DNA from 4 places in the Streptomyces sp. NPDC059003 genome. Region 2 is predicted to be linked to each of the others. Evidence: riboswitches for the same ligand, from Rfam matches in the RefSeq annotation. Region 2 holds a riboswitch; each other region holds the start of a gene.
The links. Region 2 has a riboswitch for cyclic di-AMP ahead of ACFWZ5_RS29385 (M23 family metallopeptidase). Riboswitches for the same ligand answer to the same signal wherever they lie in the genome.
Positions count from the first base shown of each region.

Region 1: it holds a riboswitch for cyclic di-AMP, as region 2 does, so the genes downstream of both, ACFWZ5_RS19090 (M23 family metallopeptidase) here and ACFWZ5_RS29385 (M23 family metallopeptidase) in region 2, are expected to answer to the same signal.
Region 3: it holds a riboswitch for cyclic di-AMP, as region 2 does, so the genes downstream of both, ACFWZ5_RS29415 (transglycosylase family protein) here and ACFWZ5_RS29385 (M23 family metallopeptidase) in region 2, are expected to answer to the same signal.
Region 4: it holds a riboswitch for cyclic di-AMP, as region 2 does, so the genes downstream of both, ACFWZ5_RS24765 (NlpC/P60 family protein) here and ACFWZ5_RS29385 (M23 family metallopeptidase) in region 2, are expected to answer to the same signal.

Region 1 covers NZ_JBHYJH010000049.1:26,617-31,590, forward strand. Annotated here, with positions in the region: gene ACFWZ5_RS19075 (GNAT family N-acetyltransferase) at 1-470, opposite strand, end outside; gene ACFWZ5_RS19080 (HPr family phosphocarrier protein) at 707-988, shown strand; gene ACFWZ5_RS19085 (GntR family transcriptional regulator) at 1,245-1,919, opposite strand; gene ACFWZ5_RS19090 (M23 family metallopeptidase) at 2,186-3,019, opposite strand; cyclic di-AMP (ydaO/yuaA leader) riboswitch at 3,032-3,196, opposite strand; gene ACFWZ5_RS19095 (M16 family metallopeptidase) at 3,487-4,854, opposite strand; gene ACFWZ5_RS19100 (M16 family metallopeptidase) at 4,878-4,974, opposite strand, start outside.
Region 2 covers NZ_JBHYJH010000100.1:28,302-33,275, forward strand. Annotated here, with positions in the region: gene ACFWZ5_RS29380 (PP2C family protein-serine/threonine phosphatase) at 222-1,331, shown strand; cyclic di-AMP (ydaO/yuaA leader) riboswitch at 1,563-1,724, shown strand; gene ACFWZ5_RS29385 (M23 family metallopeptidase) at 1,736-2,881, shown strand; gene ACFWZ5_RS29390 (aldo/keto reductase) at 3,049-3,993, shown strand; gene ACFWZ5_RS29395 (PrsW family intramembrane metalloprotease) at 3,996-4,974, opposite strand, start outside.
Region 3 covers NZ_JBHYJH010000101.1:871-5,844, reverse strand. Annotated here, with positions in the region: gene ACFWZ5_RS29425 (septum formation initiator family protein) at 1-323, opposite strand, end outside; gene eno (phosphopyruvate hydratase) at 423-1,709, opposite strand; gene ACFWZ5_RS29415 (transglycosylase family protein) at 1,965-2,717, opposite strand; cyclic di-AMP (ydaO/yuaA leader) riboswitch at 2,722-2,915, opposite strand; gene ACFWZ5_RS29410 (transglycosylase family protein) at 3,120-4,280, opposite strand; gene ACFWZ5_RS29405 (cytochrome P450) at 4,471-4,974, opposite strand, start outside.
Region 4 covers NZ_JBHYJH010000075.1:25,374-30,347, reverse strand. Annotated here, with positions in the region: gene ACFWZ5_RS24775 (peptidoglycan DD-metalloendopeptidase family protein) at 1-321, shown strand, start outside; gene pcrA (DNA helicase PcrA) at 410-2,941, opposite strand; cyclic di-AMP (ydaO/yuaA leader) riboswitch at 3,211-3,358, shown strand; gene ACFWZ5_RS24765 (NlpC/P60 family protein) at 3,366-4,622, shown strand; gene ACFWZ5_RS24760 (hypothetical protein) at 4,750-4,974, opposite strand, start outside.

The DNA.
Region 1 (4,974 bases), on a different contig from region 2:
TTGGTGTTGGCGGGCAGCACTTCGGCGGCGAAGCGGCGGATGTCGCGTTCCCGGGCGACGGCCGCGATGTGTTCGAGGAGGGCGGAGGCCACGCCGCGGCCCTGGTGGGCGTCCTGGACCAGGAAGGCGACCTCGGCCTCGTCCGCGGGGGCGGGGGCGGGGCGGCCGTGCTCGTCGATGCGGTCGTAGCGCACGGTCGCGATGAATTCGCCGCCCACGGTGGCGGCGAGGCCCACGCGGTCCACGTAGTCGTGGTGGGTGAAGCGGTGGACGTCCTTGGCGGACAGGCGGGGGTAGGGGGCGAAGAAGCGGTAGTACTTCGACTCGTCCGATACCTGCTCGAAGAAGCTGACGAGCCGGTCGGCGTCGTCGGCCGTGATGGGCCTGATCCTGGCGGTGCCGCCGTCGCGCAGCACCACGTCGGCCTCCCAGTGCGAGGGGTACGCGTGCTGGTCCGGCGGGGTCTGCATGGGGCCAGGGTACGGGTCGCGAGGCCGCGGGGGCCGGGGCAATGTAGGAGGAGAGCGGGCGGCGTCCGGGGCGGCCCGCGGAGCGTTCGTGGCGTCCCGGCGCGCGCGTCCCTGGTGTAGCGGCGGGCGCGTCCCTGGTGTGCGGCGGGCGCGTCCGTGGCGTCCGGCGGGAGCACCCGGGTCGGCATGAGACACTGGTCTAGACAAGTGTGAGACACCTGGAAGGGCAGCAACACATGGCTGAGCGCCGCGTCAACGTCGGCTGGGCCGAGGGCCTCCACGCCCGGCCCGCCTCCATCTTCGTCCGTGCGGCCACGGCCGCGGGCGTCCCCGTGACCATCGCCAAGGCCGGCGGCAACCCCGTGAACGCCGGCTCCATGCTCGCGGTGCTCGGCCTGGGCGCGCAGGGCGGCGAGGAGATCGTGCTCGCTTCGGACGCCGAGGGTGCGGACGCCGCCCTCGACCGCCTGGCGAAGCTGGTCGCGGAGGGGCTCGAGGAGCTTCCGGAGACCGTCTGACGCTGTCGGACACCGTGCGGCGGAGCCGCGTGGGCCCCTTCCGGGCGGCCCACGCGGCTCCGTTGCGTTTTCGGGTGTACGTGTTTGCGGGGTGTACGCGTTTGCGGGATGGACGTGTTTGACGAGCCCCGACCCCGGCACAGGAAAGCAGGCCCAATTACCGGCGAGGCGGCGGGACACCCACAAAAAGGGAGTTTGCGCGCGAGCCGCAAGTCGCCGGTCCGAAATTCCCCGCTCTTTGTATACGGCGCCTGCGTTAATTCCGTACGCGCACTTTGTTTACGGCACGTTGCGAACCCCTCACACGCCCGGTGCGCAGCCGCTGCGCGGCCGCCGCGCGCTCGGCGTGCAGGACCGTGAGCGCCCGCGCGCGGTCCGCGTCACCGCGGGCGACGGCGTCGACGACCGCGGCGTGGCCGTTCCAGGTCTCCATGGGCGCGGCCGGGACGTCCGTGACGTACATCCACGCGATCTTGTGGCGCAGCTGGGTGAGCAGGGCGATGAGGCCGGGGCTGGTGGACGCCTGCGCGAGCGTCTCGTGGAACCAGCCGTCGAGCGAGCGCAGGTCCTCGGTGCCGCCGCGCCTCGCGCGCTCCTGGCCGAGCCGTACGAGGCCGCGCAGGACCTTCAGATGGGCCTCCGTGCGGCGCTGCGCGGCGCGTGCGGCGGCCAGCGGCTCCAGGAGCGCCCGGACCTCCAGGAGGTCGGCGGCCTCCTGCTCGGTGGGCTCGGCGACGCACGCGCCCGCGTGCCTGCGCGTGACCACGAAGCCCTCCGCCTCCAGGGTGCGCAGGGCCTCGCGCACGGGGACGCGGGAGACGCCGTAGCGGCGGGCGAGCAGTTCTTCGGTGAGGCGCGTGCCGCGTTCGTAGACACCGGAGACGATGTCGTCCCGGATGGCTGTGCATACCGAGTGCGCGGGAATGCGCATGACGGACCTCCGCGTTAATTCCCTCAATGCCCGCGAAACGCGTCGTGCGACGCGCCTAATGACGTACGTGCGACAACTCCATGGACGATGGCTCCCTGAACTCTATTGCAGGCGGCCGGATTTTCCGACGGTGCGTCGGAATCCATGGATATCTTTTGGCCAAGGGTCTGCGTACGCCGAAAGCCCCGGCTCGGGTGAGCCGGGGCCTTCGCGGAGTGCTGCGGGTCGGACGCGGAGTGCCGCGGGTCAGGCGCTGACGCCGTGGGTCAGACGCTGACGCCGTGGGCGCGCAGGTACGCGACGGGGTCGATGTCCGAGCCGTAGTCGGCGCCGGTGCGGGCCTCGAAGTGGAGGTGCGGTCCGGAGGAGTTGCCGGTGGAGCCGGAGAGGCCGATCTGCTGGCCCGGGGTCACGGTCTGGCCGACGGTGACACTGAGGGACGACATGTGGCCGTACTGCGTGTACGTGCCGTCGTTCATCTTGATCACGACGTTGTTGCCGTAGGCGCCGCCCCAGCCCGCCTCGACGACGGTGCCCGCACCGACGGCGTGGACCGAGGTGCCGGACGCGGCGTGGAAGTCGATGCCGGTGTGGCTGCCGGAGGACCACATGCCGCCGCCCGCCTTGTAGGAGGTGGAGACGTACGAGCCGTCGACCGGCGCCACGTAGGCGTTCAGGCGCTTGCGCTCGGCGTCGCGGGCGGCGCGCTCACGGGCCCGCTCCTTGGCCTCCTTCGCCGCCTTGGCCTCGCGCTCCTTCTTGGCCTTCTCCTTCGCGGCGGCCTCCGCCTTGCGCTTCTGCTCGGCGGCCTTCTGGCGGGCCGCGTCCTCGGCCTTCTGCTGCGCGGCGGCCTCGGCGGCGGCCTGCTTCTGCGCGGCGGCCTGCGCGTCGACCTCGCTGGCGAGGGAGTCGCCGACGGAGATGGCCTGGGTGAGGCCGGTGTTCGTGTGCTCGGCGGAGGTGTCGGCGGCGAGCGCCGGAGCGGCCAGGCCCGAGATGACGCCGGTGGTGGTGAGCGCGGCGACGCCGGCGGCGTTGGCAGTGGTGCGCGAGATGCGGCTCGGGCGGCGGTGCTTGCCGGTCGGGCGGATGAGCGCCATGAAGCGGCTGGTCCTTTCCTTCCTTCTCGCCTACCGGGTTAGCTGACGGGTTCGGAGCAGGAAGGTCTCCTACGGGCTCCTCACCTTGCGGCAAGGGGTCCGATTCACCCCAGGGGACGGATGTGGGTCCCCGGCTCCCCTGGCTCGCGCCGTACGGGGACTCGGCGATGACTGTCCGGTGCCGCGGACGCGGCGTACTGCCTGACGGACAGCCTGGTCGACGCTAAACGGCTCATCTTTCAATCGACAAACGGATCACGCCTTTTGTAGCGCACGCCACAGGGCAGACACCCAACCTCCCTGCCAATTCGGACATATGGCAGCATGCAGGGACCCCGGGGGCTTCCTGAGCCTCCGGGGTCCCTTGTGTTACGTGGCGTTGCTACCGGTTTGTCCGCGCGGCCGCCGACCCTGGCTGGGCCGGGCCGGGCCGCCCCTGGCTGGCCGGGCTGGCCTGGCTGCCGCAATCAGCCGGTGACGACCGTCACTTCGCCGATGCCGAGCGCCTTCACGGGCTCCTCGATCTGCGCCGCGTCCCCCACGAGCACCGTCACCAGGCGGTCGCTCGGGAAGGCGCTGACGACGGCCGCGGTGGCCTCTACGGTGCCGGTCTCGGCCAACTGCCGGTACAGGTGCGCCTGGAAGTCGTCCGGCAGGTGCTGCTCGACCTGGTCGGCGAGCGTGGCGGCGACCGCGGCGGCCGTCTCGTACTTCAGCGGGGCGACGCCCACCAGGTTCTGCACGGCGACGTCGCGCTCGGGGTCCGTGAGGCCCTCCGCGGCGAGGGTGCGGAGCACCTTCCACAGGTCGTCGAGCGCCGGGCCCGTGTTCGGCGTGTCCACGGAGCCGCTGATGGCGAGCATCGCGGACCCGGAGCCGTCCGGGGCGGAGCGCAGCACCTGGCTGAACGCGCGGACGCCGTACGTGTACCCCTTCTCCTCGCGCAGGACGCGGTCCAGGCGCGAGGTGAGGGTGCCGCCCAGGCAGTACGTGCCGAGAACCTGGGCGGGCCACACGCGCGCGTGCCGGTCCGCGCCGACGCGGCCGATGAGCAGCTGCGTCTGGACGGCGCCGGGGCGGTCCACGATGACGACGCGGCCCGTGTCGTCGGCGGTCACCGGGGGCACCGGGCGGGGCTCGGCAGTGCCGCCCGTCCAGGCGCCGAGGGTGTCGGCGAGGACGGCGTCCAGGTCGGTGCCGGTGAGGTCGCCGACCACGACCGCGGTGGCCGCGGCGGGGCGCACGTGCTTCTCGTAGAACGCGCGTACGGCCGCGGAGTCGATGGCGGCGACCGTCTCCTCCGTGCCCTGGCGGGGCCGCGACATGCGGGCCGACGCCGGGAAGAGCTGCTTGGCGAGCTCCTTGGCGGCACGGCGGGCGGGGTTGGCGGTCTCGTGCGGGATCTCGTCCAGGCGGTTGGCCACGAGGCGCTCGATCTCGCTGTCGGCGAAGGCGGGCGCGCGCAGGGCGTCGGCGAGCAGGCCGAGCGCCTTCGGCAGCCGGGAGACGGGCACTTCGAGGGAGACGCGGACGCCCGGGTGGTCCGCGTGCGCGTCGAGCGTGGCGCCGCAGCGGTCCAGCTCGGCGGCGAACTCCTCCGCGGAGTGCTTGTCGGTGCCTTCGGAGAACGCCCTCGCCATGATGGTGGCGACGCCGTCGAGGCCCTGCGGCTCGGCGTCCAGGGGCGCGTCCAGGTGGATCTCGACGGCTACCAGCTGCTGACCGGGGCGGTGGCAGCGCAGCACCGTCAGGCCGTTGTCCAGGGCGCCGCGCTCGGGGGCCGGGAAGGCCCAGGGCTTGGCGGCGCCCGCCTGGGGCTGCGGGTGGAACTGCATCGTCACAGACGTCTCAGCCGCGGTCACTTCGCCGCCTCCTCTTCCTGGTCGGTCTCGTCGGCGGCGGTGCCGGGGATGGCGTCCTGGGGGGCCGCGTCTTCAGGGGCGTCGTCCTCGGCC
Region 2 (4,974 bases):
GGGGGTTGTTAGAGTTTGGGGTTGGGGTGGGGTGGGTGGATCTGATCTCCCACCCGCCCGCCCGTTTCCAGCTCCACGCGGGGTGAGCGCCCCCCGTGGGGGGTGCTCGCCGTCGGCGACCGCGCGTGTGGGGGTGCGCCCGGGGCGGCGCGCCCTGGGCGGGTGGGCGGGCAGAAGCCGCCGCGGCAGCGGCGGTACGTGCGGTCGGCCGGAGGCCCGCCGTGGGTGCTGAGCGGCGTGTGCTGCCGGGGGAGCGGGCGTTGGTCAGGGCCTTGCCGCCGGTGCTCCTGGTCGTCGGTGTTCTCTTCGACGTCCTGACTCCGCCCGAGTTCACGGCGGCGCCGCTGTTCGCCGCGGCGCCGCTGATCACCGCGCCGTTCTTCTCGCTGCGCACCACCGTCCTGGCCGCCGCGGTGTCCTGCGCCGCCGTGCTCGCCCTGCGCGTCAAGAGCCACACCAACGGCGACGTGGAAGTGATCACCGAGCTCCTGACCATGCTGACCGTCGGCGCGCTCGCCGTCGTCATCAACCGCGTCGTACGCCAGGGCGACGCCCGCCTCGCCTCCGCCCGCTCCATCGCCGAGGCCGCCCAGCGCGCCGTGCTGCCGCAGCCCGAGGCCCGGATCGGCGGCCTGGACGTCGCCGCCCGCTACGAGGCCGCGCAGGCCGACGCGTTCATCGGGGGCGATCTGTACGCGGTGCAGGACACCCCGCACGGCGTCCGCGTCATCGTCGGCGACGTACGCGGCAAGGGCATGGGTGCCGTGGCCGCCGTCGCCGTCGTCATCGGTGCCTTCCGGGAGGCGGCCGAGCAGGAGGCCACCCTGGAGGCGGTCGCGCAGCGCCTGGAGCGGGCGCTCGCGCGGGAGGGCACCCGGCGCGACGGGCTCGACGCGTTCGAGGGGTTCACCACCGCCGTGCTCGCGGAGATCCCGCGCGGCGACGGCGTCGTACGCATCGTCAACCGCGGCCATCCGGCGCCGCTGGTGCTGCGCGACGACGGGCGGATGTGCGTCGTCGCGCCGGCCGAGCCCGCGCTGCCGCTCGGCATGGGCGAGCTCGGCACCTGGCCCGACCGCGCCGACGAGACGGCCTTCCCGCCGGGCTCCACGCTGCTGCTCTACACCGACGGGCTCTCCGAGGCCCGGGACGCGCACGGTGTCTTCTACGATCCGGTCGCCCGGCTCGGCGGGCGGGTCTTCGCGGGTCCGGACGCGCCCGACGCGCTGCTCTCGACGCTCGTGGCGGAGGTCGTCGAGCACACCGGCGGCGGCGCGTCGGACGACATGGCGCTCCTCGCGGTGACCCGCCCCGTCACGGCCAGTGACTGAGCGGCGCCCCTGTGCAGAGGGGCTGACGGGTCGTCAGGCAAAGAGGAAGATCCATTCCGGCGCGCAGCGTCACGGCGACGGCTCAACTCGCCCCGATCCAGGCGCTGATGTCCCGTTGTGTTCGATGCGTAAGCGTTAACGATCAACCGGAACAGCTTGGAATACGACCCTGCTGTCTATTAACGTTCGATAACGCAGCGCGGTCGTCCCAGCCGTCACGAGAGATGGCTCCGTGCGCACACGCCTAATCCCGCAAGGGAGCCGGGGAACCACCAACTTGGGGTGAATCGGACGCCTTTCGCGTACGTGATCCGCGTACGCACGAAGCGTTCGTAGGAGACCTTCCTGCTCCGAACCCGTCAGCTAACCCGGTAGGCGAGAAGGAAGGAAAGGAGTGCGCCCCAGTGGCGTCCAACCGGCCTGCTCCAGAAGCGCCGCACGTGCCGCACGACGACCCGGCCACCGCCGAGTTCCCCGAGTTCTCCGAGTTCTCCTCGTACTCCGGGCACTCCCCGTACTCCGGCTTCGCCGAGACCGCCCCCCAGGAGCAGCCCTGGGAGGAGTGGAACCCCACCGCCGAGTCCGTCCGGCCCGTGCGCGGCAAGCACCGCATCCACAAGAAGGGCGGCGGCGGGCTCGCGCGCAGCTCCACCGTCCTCGGCGTCGGCGTGATCGCCGCCGTCGGCGCGGGCGGCATGGCCACCGCGCAGGGCGGCAAGCCGCCGGTCTCCATATCCATGCCGGACATGTCGTCCGTCACGGACTCGCTGCCCGAGGCCAAGTCCCTGCCCGGCGTGGGCTCCCTGATGTCCGACGGCGACGCGTCGTCGGAGCCCGACACCGCCGCGTCCGCCGCGCCCCTGAGCTCCGCGGGCGTCACCGGCGCCGACGCGCGGCAGGGCACCACCGACGCCGGAGAGGCACTGCGCGCCCGCATCCTCCAGCAGGCCGAGAACCAGCGGCACCAGGCCGACGACACCCAGCGTCAGCAGGCCCAGGACGCCGCCGTGCGGAAGGCCGCCGAGCAGGCCAGGGCCCAGCAGGGCCAGGCGGAGGCCAAGGCCAAGGCGAAGGCCGCGGAGGAGAAGCGCAAGAAGGAGGAGGCGGCCCGCAAGAAGCGCGAGGCCGAGCGCCTCGCCAAGCTCGCCAAGAGCTTCACGCTGCCGACGTCGTCGTACACCCTCACCTCGCACTTCGGCGACTCCGGCTCCATGTGGTCCTCCGGGCACCACACCGGCCTGGACTTCGCCGCCCCCACGGGCACGCTGCTCAAGGCCGTCCACACCGGCACCATCAAGGAAGCGGGCCTGGCGGGCGCGTACGGCTACCGCACCGTCCTGGAGCTGGAGGACGGCACCCAGATCTGGTACTGCCACCAGTCCTCGATGAGCGTCAGCGTGGGCCAGAAGGTCAGCACGGGCGACATCATCGGCCGCGTAGGCGCCACCGGCAACGTCACCGGCGCGCACCTCCACATGGAGGTCCACACCGGCGGCGGCGCCACGATCGACCCGCTGGCGTGGCTGCGGAGCAAGGGCCTGACCCCGTAACTCGCCCGCTTTCCCGGCCGGTTCACCCGGCCCTCCCGGATTCCGGCGGCCCTGGCGACGACCCCCCGACGTCAGGGCCGCCGGTCCTGTCCCGCGTGTCCCGGCCATGTCCTGCCTGTTCCGGCCATGAACGGAATTCCCGTGTCCGCAAAGGCGTTGGGTCCCGTATGACCACTCTGCGCCCCCTGGGCTCGTCCGACCTCGAAGTCTTCCCTCTCGCCCTTGGCGGCAACGTCTTCGGCTGGACCGCCGACCAGACGGAGTCCTTCGCCGTCCTCGACGCGTACGCGGCCGCCGGCGGCAACTTCATAGACACCGCCGACGCCTACTCGTTCTGGGTGCCCGGCAACAAGGGCGGTGAGTCCGAGGAGATCCTCGGGCGGTGGATGGCCGAGCGCGGCAACCGCTCTGACGTCGTCGTCGCCACGAAGGTCGGCGCCCACCCCGACTACAAGGGCCTGTCGGCCGGCACCATCAAGGCCGGCGCGGAGGAGTCCCTGCGCCGCCTCGGCACGGACTACATCGACCTGTACTACACGCACTACGACGACCCGACCGTGTCCGTCGAGGAGATCCTCACCGCCCTCGACGAGTTGGTGCGCTCGGGCAAGGTGCGCGCGATCGCCGCCTCGAACATCACCGCCGAGCGCCTCCAGGAGTGCCTGGACTTCTCCGACCGCGAGGGCCTCGTGCGGTACGTGGCGCTGCAGCCGCACTACAACCTCGTCTCGCGCGACACCTACGAGGGCCCGCTCCAGGAGATCGCCTCCCGTTCGGGCCTCGCCGCCGTCCCGTACTGGGCGCTCGCGTCCGGCTTCCTCACCGGCAAGTACCGCCCCGGCAAGGAGGTCGACAGCGCCCGCGCCGAAAAGGCCGGCGTGCACGTGGAGACCGAGCGGGGCCGCCGCGTCCTCGCCGCGCTCGACGAGGTGGCCAAGGCCCACGACGTCGAGGTCGCCACGGTCGCCCTCGCCTGGCTCGCCGCCCAGCCGACGGTCGCGGCGCCGCTGGCCTCGGCCCGCACGGTGGCACAGCTTCCGGCGCTCCTCGCGGTCGGCGACCTGGAGCTGACCGGGGCGCAGCTCGCGGCCCTCACGGCGGCCGCGGCCTGACGTCAGGTGCGGTAGGGGTTGTACGGGGGCTGGCCCGGGGCGTACGCGTACGGGTAGGGGTACGGATACGAGAGTGCGTACGGGGCGTAGGGCGACGGTGCCGGAACGGGGGCCGTCGCCCTGGCCGCGTACACGAGGGCGGGTCCCGCCACCGGGCGGCGCGTCCACAGCGCTTCGAGGAGCGCGCGTTCGCGGGCGACGAAGTCGGCGGGGGCCCGGCCGGTGCTGCCGCGGTGGCGAAGGAGCGCCAGGGACGTCGCGTGCGTCTCGTACTCCACGACCGTGCGTCCGGCGGGCTTGCCCAGGTGGAACGCGGCGTAGTCGCGGGCGAGGGTGCGGGCGTTCATGGTGCCGAGCGCGTACGGCTCGGGCGCGGCGAACCAGCCCGCGGTCACGTACAGCGGCAGGATCTCGCGGGCGAGGCGCAGCTCGCGCTGGCGCAGCCAGATCGCCAGCCAGGTGAGAAGTCCGAACGCCGGCAGCATGAACGCCGCGTACACGACGAAGAAGCCGTACTCGCCGAAGCCCGCCGCGCCGTTCCAGAAGGCGTGCAGGCCCATGGCCAGGAGGAGGCCCGCGCAGGGGAGCAGCGCGCGGCGTGCGGTGTGGCGCTCGGCGGTGACCGCGGCGACGCCGAAGCCGATGCCGGTGAGCACGGTGAACAGCGGGTGCGCGAACGGCGACATGACCACGCGGACGAAGAAGGTCGCGGCGGTCACGGAGGCGAGGCCGCTCTCGCCGCTGAGCTGGTCGGTGCCGAAGGCGTTGCCGAGGTAGAGGATGTTCTCGGTGAACGCGAAGCCGGTGGCGGTGACGCCCGCTATCACGAAGCCGTCGACGACGCCGGTGAAGTCGGCTCTTCGGAAGAGGAAGACGAGGAGGACGGCCGCGGCCTTGGCGGTCTCCTCGACGATGGGCGCGATGACGGTCGCGCCGAGGGTGTCGGCGCTGGTGGGGTCGGCGGTGGCGGTGGCTATCCAG
Region 3 (4,974 bases), on a different contig from region 2:
TCGCGGATGCGCTGCTCCGCGTACGCGTCGTCCTGCCAGCGGGCCTTCTCGTCGCGCAGGCGCTCGACGTTCTCGCGGTGCTCGGCCTGCCTCTGGCGCTGGTCGGCGATCTCGGCGCGCTGCGAGACGTACTGCCGTATCGGATAGGCGAGCGCCACGACGAGCGAGCAGACCACCAGCACGAGCAGCGCCGCGCGGCCGGTGAGCCGGGAGCGGCGGGCCTGGCGCTTGGTCTGGGAGCGGTACACGCGCTCCGCGGTCTGCTCGCCGAGCAGCCGCAGCTTCGTCGCGGTGGAGAACCGGTCGCGGTTCTTCACGGCCATGTCCCGCCTCCCCAGTACGTGCGTACGTCCCCGCACACGGTACGGGACCGAGTACGGGGACGTACGTACGACTGGCTAGGCCTCAGCCGTGGAAGCGGCTCAGCCCTTGAAGCGCGGGAAGGCCGAGCGGCCCGCGTACACCGCGGCGTCGTCGAGGATCTCCTCGATGCGCAGGAGCTGGTTGTACTTGGCGACGCGGTCCGAGCGGGCCGGGGCGCCGGTCTTGATCTGGCCGCAGTTCACCGCGACGGCGAGGTCGGCGATGGTGACGTCCTCGGTCTCGCCGGAGCGGTGGGACATCATGCACTTGAAGCCGTTGCGCTGGGCGAGCTCGACGGCGTCGAGGGTCTCGGTCAGGGAGCCGATCTGGTTGACCTTGACCAGGAGGGCGTTGGCGGAGCCCTCGTCGATGCCGCGCTGGAGGCGCTCCGGGTTGGTGACGAACAGGTCGTCGCCGACGATCTGCACCTTGTCGCCGAGGCGGTCGGTGATGATCTTCCAGCCGGCCCAGTCGTCCTCGAACAGCGGGTCCTCGATGGAGACGAGCGGGTACGCGGAGACGAGCTCCTCGTAGTACTCGGTCATCTCGGCGGCCGAGCGGGACTTGCCCTCGAACTCGTACTTGCCGTCCTTGTAGAACTCGGACGCGGCGACGTCGAGCGCCAGGGCGATCTGCTGGCCGGGGACGTAGCCGGCCTGCTTGATGGCCTCGACGATGAGGTCGAGGGCGGCGCGGTTCGACTCCAGGTTCGGGGCGAAGCCGCCCTCGTCGCCGAGGCCGGTGGACAGGCCCTTGGCCTTCAGGACCTTCTTGAGGGTGTGGTAGACCTCGGCGCCCCAGCGCAGGGCCTCGGAGAAGGACTCCGCGCCGATCGGGGCGATCATGAACTCCTGGATGTCGACGTTGGAGTCCGCGTGGGACCCGCCGTTCAGGATGTTCATCATCGGCACCGGGAGCAGGTGCGCGTTCGGGCCGCCCAGGTAGCGGAACAGCGGCAGGTCGCTGGCCTCGGAGGCGGCGTGGGCCACGGCGAGGGAGACGCCGAGGATGGCGTTGGCGCCGAGGGAGCCCTTGTTGTCGGTGGCGTCCAGGTCGAACATGGCCTGGTCGATGAGGCGCTGCTCGGTGGCGTCGTAGCCGACGAGCTCCGGGCCGATCTGCTCGATCACGGCGAGGACGGCCTTCTCGACGCCCTTGCCGCCGTAGCGGTTGGCGTCTCCGTCACGCAGTTCGATGGCCTCGAAGGCGCCGGTGGAGGCGCCGGACGGGACGGCGGCACGGCCGGTGGACCCGTCGTCGAGGCCGACCTCGACCTCGACCGTGGGATTGCCTCGGGAGTCCAGGATTTCCCGGGCTACGACGACGTCGATGGACGGCACGAGCATCTCCTTCTGGGATGTGACGCGGGGTACGCGGTGGTACTGGGGGCCGCGCTGGCCCCTGCGACACGAGCCTAACCGGCTCCGGGACATCGGCCAGCCGACCGCCCAGCCCCTGGACGGGGCCAGGGGTATCAGTCTGCCTGAAAAGTTTTATTGCGGAACAAAATGCTGCGCAACCAAAAGATACCGCCCCGGTGCGGCGGGGGGTGCGCGCACCGGGGCGGTGGGGCCCGTGGGGACGGGGCGGGTGGGTCAGTCTCAGCTGAGGTGCAGCTGCTGGCCCGGGTAGATGAAGTCGGCGTCGGTGACGATGTCGTCGTTCAGCTGGTACAGCTTCTGCCAGCCGCCCTTGACGTCGTGCTCCTCGGCGATCTTGGAGAGGGTGTCGCCGGACTCGACCTTGTACTCGCCGTCGCCCTTCTTCACGACCTTGCCGGTCGGGGTCTGGACGGTCTTCTTGGTCTCGGTCTGCGGCGCGGCCTGCTGCGGGCGCGGCTGCGGCTTGGCCTGCTGCTGCGGCTGCGTCTGCTGCTGGCTCTGCTGCTGCGGCTGGGCCTGCTGCTGCGGGCGCTGCTGGTGCTGCTGCTGGTTCTGCTGCGGCTGCTGGGTGCTGCCGCCACCGCCGTACGGGGTGCTGGACAGGCCCACGCCACAGCTCGGCCAGGCGCCCTTGCCCTGGCCCGCGAGGACCTTCTGGCCGATGGCGATCTGCTGCGCCTTGGAGGCCTTGTCGGCCGTCGGCGCGTACTGCGTGCCGCCGTACGCGGCCCAGGTGGAGGCGGAGAACTGCAGGCCGCCGTAGTAGCCGTTGCCGGTGTTGATGGACCAGTTGCCGCCGGACTCGCACTGGGCGACGCGGTCCCACTCGGAGGCGGTGGCGGCGTTGGCGGTGCCGGCGGCCATCAGCGGCGCGGCCACGGCGGCGCCGGTGACACCGACGACGGTGGCGGCACGGGTGGCCTTGTCGAGCTTGGTCGGACGGCGGTGCTTGCCCTTGCCGGAACGCAGCATGGAGTGATCCCCTCACCGACGCCTGCGAGGTGAGCTGTCGGGTTCGGGCGGGTGAGTGCCCGGCCGCGCGTCCTAGCGCGCGGCTTCACCCCAAGCCATCTCCGTACGTCGCGCGGGCCGCGTCTCGCACGGCCGCCCAACGTCCGGGCCCGGCACTTACCTTGGGTCCCCCGCTCCTGCCTTCGGCGCTCGAAGCGACGACTGTTCCCGTCCGGCCGTTGGCAGGATTCGGCGTACCGACCGGCGGGGCCCGCTGTGGCGAGCGGTCATGACCGTAGACAGGCAATCGCCGGAATTTCAAAGACGATCAGGGCTTCTGAGACCCATCTCTCACTTGCCTCTCACCGTCTTTAAACCGGACATTCACGGCGAACTCGTCCGCCAACTGTCGGCTCGGCGGGCCTACTTCCCGGCCTTCTCCGCCTTCTCCGCGGCCGCCTTCTCGCTCAGCGCGAGCCGCTGACCGGGGAGGATGAGGTCCGGGTCGGAGCCCACGGTCTTCTTGTTGCCGGCGTAGAGGGAGGACCAGCCGCCGTCAAGGTCGTGGTGGTCGGCGATGGTTGAGAGGTTGTCGCCGGAGCGGACCGTGTACGTGCCGTCGGCGCCCCTCGCGTCACCCGCGTCACGGGACTCCCCGCGCGAGGCGTGCCGGCCGCCGCCCGCGCCCTCGCCGGGCTCCCCGGGGGCCGACTCGTCGGCGCCGGGGCCGCGGTGGCGGCCGGAGGCGCCGTCGGCGGGCCCGGAGCCGTCCGAGGGCTCCGTGGAGCCTTCGGGGGCCGAGGGGTCGGCGGGGTCGGACGGGTCACCGGGGTCCGACTGCTCCGAGGAGTCGCTCTCCCCGGCCGGGTCGCCCTTGCCGCCCTTCTCGCCCTTGCCGCCCTTGTCGGCCTCGTCGCCGTCCGCGGGCTTGCGGTGCTTGCCGGTGCCCTTGCCGTCGCGGTCGTCGGCGCCGGCATCTCCCTTATCGGCACCGGTGTCCTCGGTGCCCTCGGTGTCCGAGTCGTGATTCTTGTCTCGCGCGTCGGCGGAACCGTCGGCGTCCTCGGCGTCGCCCTTGTCCTTGCCCTTGGCGTCGCCCTTGCCCTTGGAGGCGTCCTTGCCGTCCTTACTGTCCTTGCCGTCGTCCGACGGGTCGGCGGGCTTGGTGGGCGCGGCCGGGAGGCCCGGGTCGACGTCGGCCTTCTCGCCGCCCTTGGCGAGGCCCGCGGTGGGGGCGCAGTTCGGCCAGGCGTCGGGGCCCCGGTCGGCGAGGACCTTCTCGCCGATCGCGATCTGCTGGGAGCGGCTCGCCTGGTCCGCGCTCGGCGCGTAGGCGAGGCCGCCGTAGCTCTCCCAGGTGTCCTGCGACAACTGCAGGCCGCCGTAGTACCCGTTGCCCTCGTTCGAGCTCCAGGCGCCGCCGCTCTCGCAGTCCGCGACCCGGTCCCACGTCTGGGCGTCCGCGGCGTGCGCGCCGGTCGCGCCGAGCAGCGGGAGGGCGAGCGCCGAGCCGGTGACGCCCGCCGCGACGACGATCGCCGGGGCCTGGCGGGGACGGCGGTGACGGCCTTGGCCGGAGAGCATGCAGGTGCCTTTCGAGCGACGACAGGACAGCTGCGGCACGTGGTGCCATAAAGGTGCCGAGCCGTCGTGAACGTAGCCGCAGTCGAACGTCAGTCACAAGTCGATGCAGCACAGATCACGTAAAAGTCACAGCTGTGACGACACGTCAGCCGGGCCCCCGGCGCGGGCCCTTCACCCACCGGACTCCACGTCAGCGGCGTACCGGCGTGAACTCCACCGGCAGCGTACGCAGGCCGCGCATGATGAGCCCGCCGCGCCACCTCAACTCGGCCGGATCCACCGCGAGTTGCAGATCGGGCAGGCGGCGCAGCAGGGTCGCGAGCGCGGCCTGGCCCTCCAGGCGGGCCAGCGGCGCGCCCAGGCAGTAGTGGATGCCGTGGCCGTAGCCGAGGTGCTGGTTGTCGCGGCGCGCCAGGTCCAGGAGGTCGGGGTCGGGGAAGCGGTCGGGGTCGCGGTCGGCGGCGGCGAGCACGACGAGTACGGGGTCGCCCGCGGCGATGTCCTGGCCGCCGATACACAGCGGCTCCGTGGCGAACCGCCAGGTGGCCAGCTCGACGGGCCCGTCGTAGCGGAGCAGTTCCTCGATGCCGGTCTCCAACAGGGCCGTCTCGCCCGCGTCGAGGGACTTCTGCAGCGCCTGCCGCTGTTCGGGGTGGGTGAGCAGGGCGTAGGTGCCGTTGCCGATGAGGTTGAC
Region 4 (4,974 bases), on a different contig from region 2:
GTGCACTCCGGGATCGACTTCCCGGTGTCGTACGGCACGCCGGTGATGGCCGCGACCGACGGCGTCGTGTCCACGAAGTGGAACAGCGCCTACGGCAACATGGCGATCGTGACCGCCAAGGACGGCACGGAGACGTGGTACTGCCACCTCTCCACGCACAAGATCTCGAACGGTCCCGTGAAGGCGGGCGACACCATCGCCTACTCCGGGAACTCCGGCAACTCCACGGGTCCGCATCTGCACTTCGAGGTCCGCCCCGGGGGCGGCTCGGCGATAGACCCCCTGTCGTGGCTGCGCAGCCACGGGCTCGACCCGACGTAAGCCTGCGGGCCCAACCCGACGTAACCCCCGCCTCGCGGCGGCTGCAACTCCGGCCCCCGTGACCGAAGTTGCAGCTTCCCCCGACGGCCTACAGCTTCTCGACCGGCGCGTACCGCAGCAGCAGCCGCTTCGGCTTGCCCTCTCCGAAGTCCACCGACGCCTCGGCGTTCGCCCCCGAGCCCTTCACGCCGACCACCGTGCCGAGCCCGAACTGGTCGTGCGTGACCCGGTCGCCGACGGCCAGCGCGACCACCGGCTTCTCGCCCGCCCGGCGCGTGGCGAAGCCCTGCGCGCCGCCCGCGCGGGACCGCGACGACGACAGCGAGGACGCCACCCCGGCGGCGGGGCCGGACGCCGCGGGCGCGCCGACGGAGCCCTTCCGCTTCCAGTCCACATGGACCTCGGGGATCTCCTCCAGGAAGCGCGAGGGCGGGTTGTACGACGGCTGGCCCCAGGCGCTGCGCATGGAGGCACGCGTCAGGTACAGCCGCTCCCGCGCGCGGGTGATGCCGACGTACGCCAGGCGGCGCTCCTCCTCCAGCTCCTTGGTCTGGCCGAGGGCGCGCATGTGCGGGAACACGCCGTCCTCCATGCCCGTGAGGAAGACGACGGGGAACTCCAGGCCCTTGGCGGTGTGCAGCGTCATGAGCGTGATGACGCCGGAGCCGTCGTCTTCCTCGTCGGGGATCTGGTCGGAGTCGGCGACGAGGGCGACCCGCTCCAGGAAGTCGGAGAGGGACCCGGTCGCAGCGGCGCCCTCCGCGGCCTCCGCACCCTCCACGGTCTCCGCGGTCTCCGTCCCTTCGGCGGCACCGTCCGCGCCCGCGGCGGCGCCGCTGTCCTGCTCGAACTCCAGGGCCACGGCGGCGAGCTCCTGGAGGTTCTCGATGCGGGTCTCGTCCTGCGGGTCCGTGGAGGACTGCAACTCGGCCAGGTACCCGGTCCGTTCGAGGACGGCCTCCAGGACGACCGCCGGGCCCGCGCCCGACTCGACGACCGTGCGCAGCTCCTCCATGAGCGTGTTGAAGCGCTTCACGGCGTTCGCCGAGCGGGCCGCCATGCCGTACGCCTCGTCGACGCGGCGCAGCGCCTGCGGGAAGGAGATCTTCTCGCGCAGCGCGAGCGCGTCGATCATCGCTTCGGCGCGGTCGCCGATGCCCCGCTTCGGCACGTTCAGGATGCGGCGCAGCGGGACCGCGTCCTCCGGGTTGGCGAGGACCCGCAGGTAGGCGAGGACGTCGCGGACCTCCTTGCGCTCGTAGAAGCGGACGCCACCGACGACCTTGTAGGGCAGGCCGACGCGGATGAAGATCTCTTCGAAGACACGGGACTGCGCGTTCGTCCGGTAGAAGATCGCCACGTCGCCGGCCTTGGCGTCGCCCGCGTCCGTGAGGCGGTCGATCTCGTCGGCGACGAACTGCGCCTCGTCGTGCTCGGTGTCCGCGACGTACCCGGTGATGCGGGCGCCCGCGCCCGCGTTCGTCCACAGGTTCTTCGGGCGGCGGCTCTCGTTGCGCTCGATGACCGCGTTGGCGGCGGTCAGGATCGTCTGGGTGGAGCGGTAGTTCTGCTCCAGGAGGATCGTGGTCGCGTCCGTGTAGTCCTCCTCGAACTGGAGGATGTTGCGGATGGTGGCGCCGCGGAAGGCGTAGATCGACTGGTCGGCGTCACCGACGACGCACAGCTCGGCCGGGTCGTCGCCCTCGCCTCCGGAGGGGCCGACCAGCTCGCGCACCAGGGCGTACTGGGCGTGGTTCGTGTCCTGGTACTCGTCGACCATCACGTGGCGGAAGCGGCGGCGGTAGTGCTCGGCGACGTCCGGGAAGGCGCGCAGGAGGTGGACCGTCGTCATGATCAGGTCGTCGAAGTCGAGGGCGTTGGCCTCGCGCAGGCGCGACTGGTACATCGCGTACGCCTGGGCGAGGGTCTTCTCGAAGCCGTCGGCGGCCTGGGCGGCGAAGTCCTCCTCGTCGATCAGCTCGTTCTTCAGGTTCGAGATCTTGGCGCTGAAGGACTTCGGCGGGAACTTCTTCGGGTCCAGGTCGAGGTCACGGCAGACCAGGGCCATCAGGCGCTTGGAGTCCGCGGCGTCGTAGATCGAGAACGAGGACGTGAAGCCCAGCTTCTTGTACTCGCGGCGCAGGATGCGCACGCACGCGCTGTGGAACGTCGACACCCACATCGCGCCCGCGCGCGGGCCGACGAGCTGCTCGACGCGCTCCTTCATCTCGCCCGCGGCCTTGTTCGTGAACGTGATCGCGAGGATCTGGCCGGGGTGCGCGCCGCGCTCGGCGAGGAGGTACGCGATGCGGTGGGTCAGGACGCGGGTCTTGCCGGATCCCGCGCCCGCGACGATGAGCAGCGGGGAGCCCGCGTGCACGACGGCCGCGCGCTGGTTCTCGTTCAGCCCGTCCAGGAGGGTCGCCGGGTCGATCGCGGGGCGGGGGGCGCCGTCCCGGTAGTACGCGTCCGCGGGCGGGGGCGCGTCGAACTTCCCGCCGAACAAGTCGTCCGGAATGGGCTCCGGAGCGCTGTCCTCGGGCGGCGGCGGGGGCTCCTCCTCATGTGCCTGCGAGGGCTTGAGGTCCGCCAGGAAGCTGTCGTCAAAGAGGCTGCTCATCGCCTCCCGAGTCTAGGCGGACCCACTGACAACCCGCCCCGGGTTCCGGCCATCCACGCTCCGCCCCGTCGCCGTCACGCAGCGCGACAGCACGTCAGGGCCGCGCCAAGGGCTTCGTAAAGTCACGAAAATGTATCGGGCATATCGAACATCAACCTTCCCCGGCACCACACGAGTTGGCTAGCGTGCTCCGCGGGCCGCACGTCCCCCACCGGCGATCCCCGCCGGTCACGCGTGGCCTCCGCCGAGTCCGACGCGTTGTCCGACCTCCACGTCGTCCGACGCTCCCGGAGCCGGGGACCCACCATGATCCTGGGGTGAATCGGTCCCGTACGCCGTACGGGACGGTAGGGCAGCCTTCCGAACCACCCGCCCGAACCCGACAGCTAACCCGGTAGGCGGTCCACGGAAGGAGTCGCCGACCTTGGCGTCGCACCGCAAACCGCGCAGTCGCTCAGCGCTCATACGCACGACCCCCGCCCTCGGCATCACGACGGCCGCCCTGACCTCGGTGGCCCTGCTCTCACAGAGCGCGAACGCCGCGCCGTCCGCCCCCTCCGAGCCCGGGAAGCCGACCCTCGAAGAGGTCCAGAAGAAGGTCGACGACCTCTACCACCAGGCGGGCGTGGCCACGCAGAAGTACAACTCGGCCAAGGAGCGCACCGACAAGCAGCGCAAGAAGGTCGACCGCCTCCTGGACGACGTGGCCGAGCGCACGGACAAGCTGAACGACGCCCGCCAGGAGCTCGGCTCCTTCGCGGCCGCGCAGTACCGCACCGGCGCCGTCTCCGAGACGGCCGCGATGATGCTCGCCGACGACCCGAAGGGGTTCTTCGACCAGAACCACCTCGCGGACCGGCTCACGAGCCGCCAGAAGAAGGCCGTCGACGACTACCAGACGCAGCAGGTCGCGGCGACCCAGCAGCGCGCGAAGGCCGCGAAGAGCCTGAAGACGCTCGGTGACTCGCGCGACGACCTGAAGGCGAGCAAGCAGACCGTCCAGACCAAGCTGAGCGAGGCCCGCGGCCTGCTGTCGAAGCTGACCGCCGAGGAGAAGGCGCGGCTCGCGGCGATCGAGAAGCGGAAGGAAGAGGCCGCCCGGCGCAAGGCCGCCGAGCTGGCGCGCAAGCAGGCGGAGGCGGAGCGCAAGCGGAAGGCCGAGGAGGCCGAGCAGCGCGAGCGGGAACGGGAGCGGGAACAGGGCCGGGATCAGGACCAGGACCAGGGCTCCGGTGGGGGTACGGGTACGGGGTCCGGCTCGGACAGCGGCTCCGGGTCCGGGTCGGGATCCGGCTCGGGCTCGGGCTCGGGCAGCACGGACGGCAGCTACGCCGCCAAGGCCGAGAAGGTGATCTCCTTCGCCGAGCGGCAGATCGGCAAGCCCTACGTGTGGGGCGCCACCGGGCCCGACTCCTACGACTGCTCCGGGCTCACGCAGGCCGCGTGGAAGACCGCCGGGATCTCGCTGCCGCGGACGACCTGGGACCAGGTGAAGACCGGCACGAAGGTGTCGACGTCGAACGCCAAGCGGGGCGACCTGGTCTTCTTCTACGACGACATCAGCCACGTCGGGATCTACATCGGCAACGGCAAGATGATCCACGCCCCGAAGCCGGGCGCGAACGTCCGCGTCGAGTCGATCTACTACATGCCGATCCACAGCGTGGTGCGGCCCGCATAACCACCCTCTACGTAGAGGGGGCCGTACACGCCCTCCCTCCACACGCCCCTCTACGTAGAGGGGCGATAGACGTGTGGGCCCGCACCCCGGTCCGGGTGCGGGCCCACGTACGTCAGGTGGCCGGGGCCTACGTCCACAGGACGGCGATGAAGATGTTCGCCGTCGTCAGCGCGCCGACCGCGCCGAACATCGCCTTGTCCACCTTCTCCTCGTCGCGCTTCACGTACACGAGCGCGAGGATCACGATCAGCAGGGCCAGCTTCACGCCGATCTTGACGTTGTTGACCGTGTTGTCGTCGGCCTGGTTGAGGCCCACCAGGGCCACGCCGGTGACCAGCATGGTCAGCGCGCC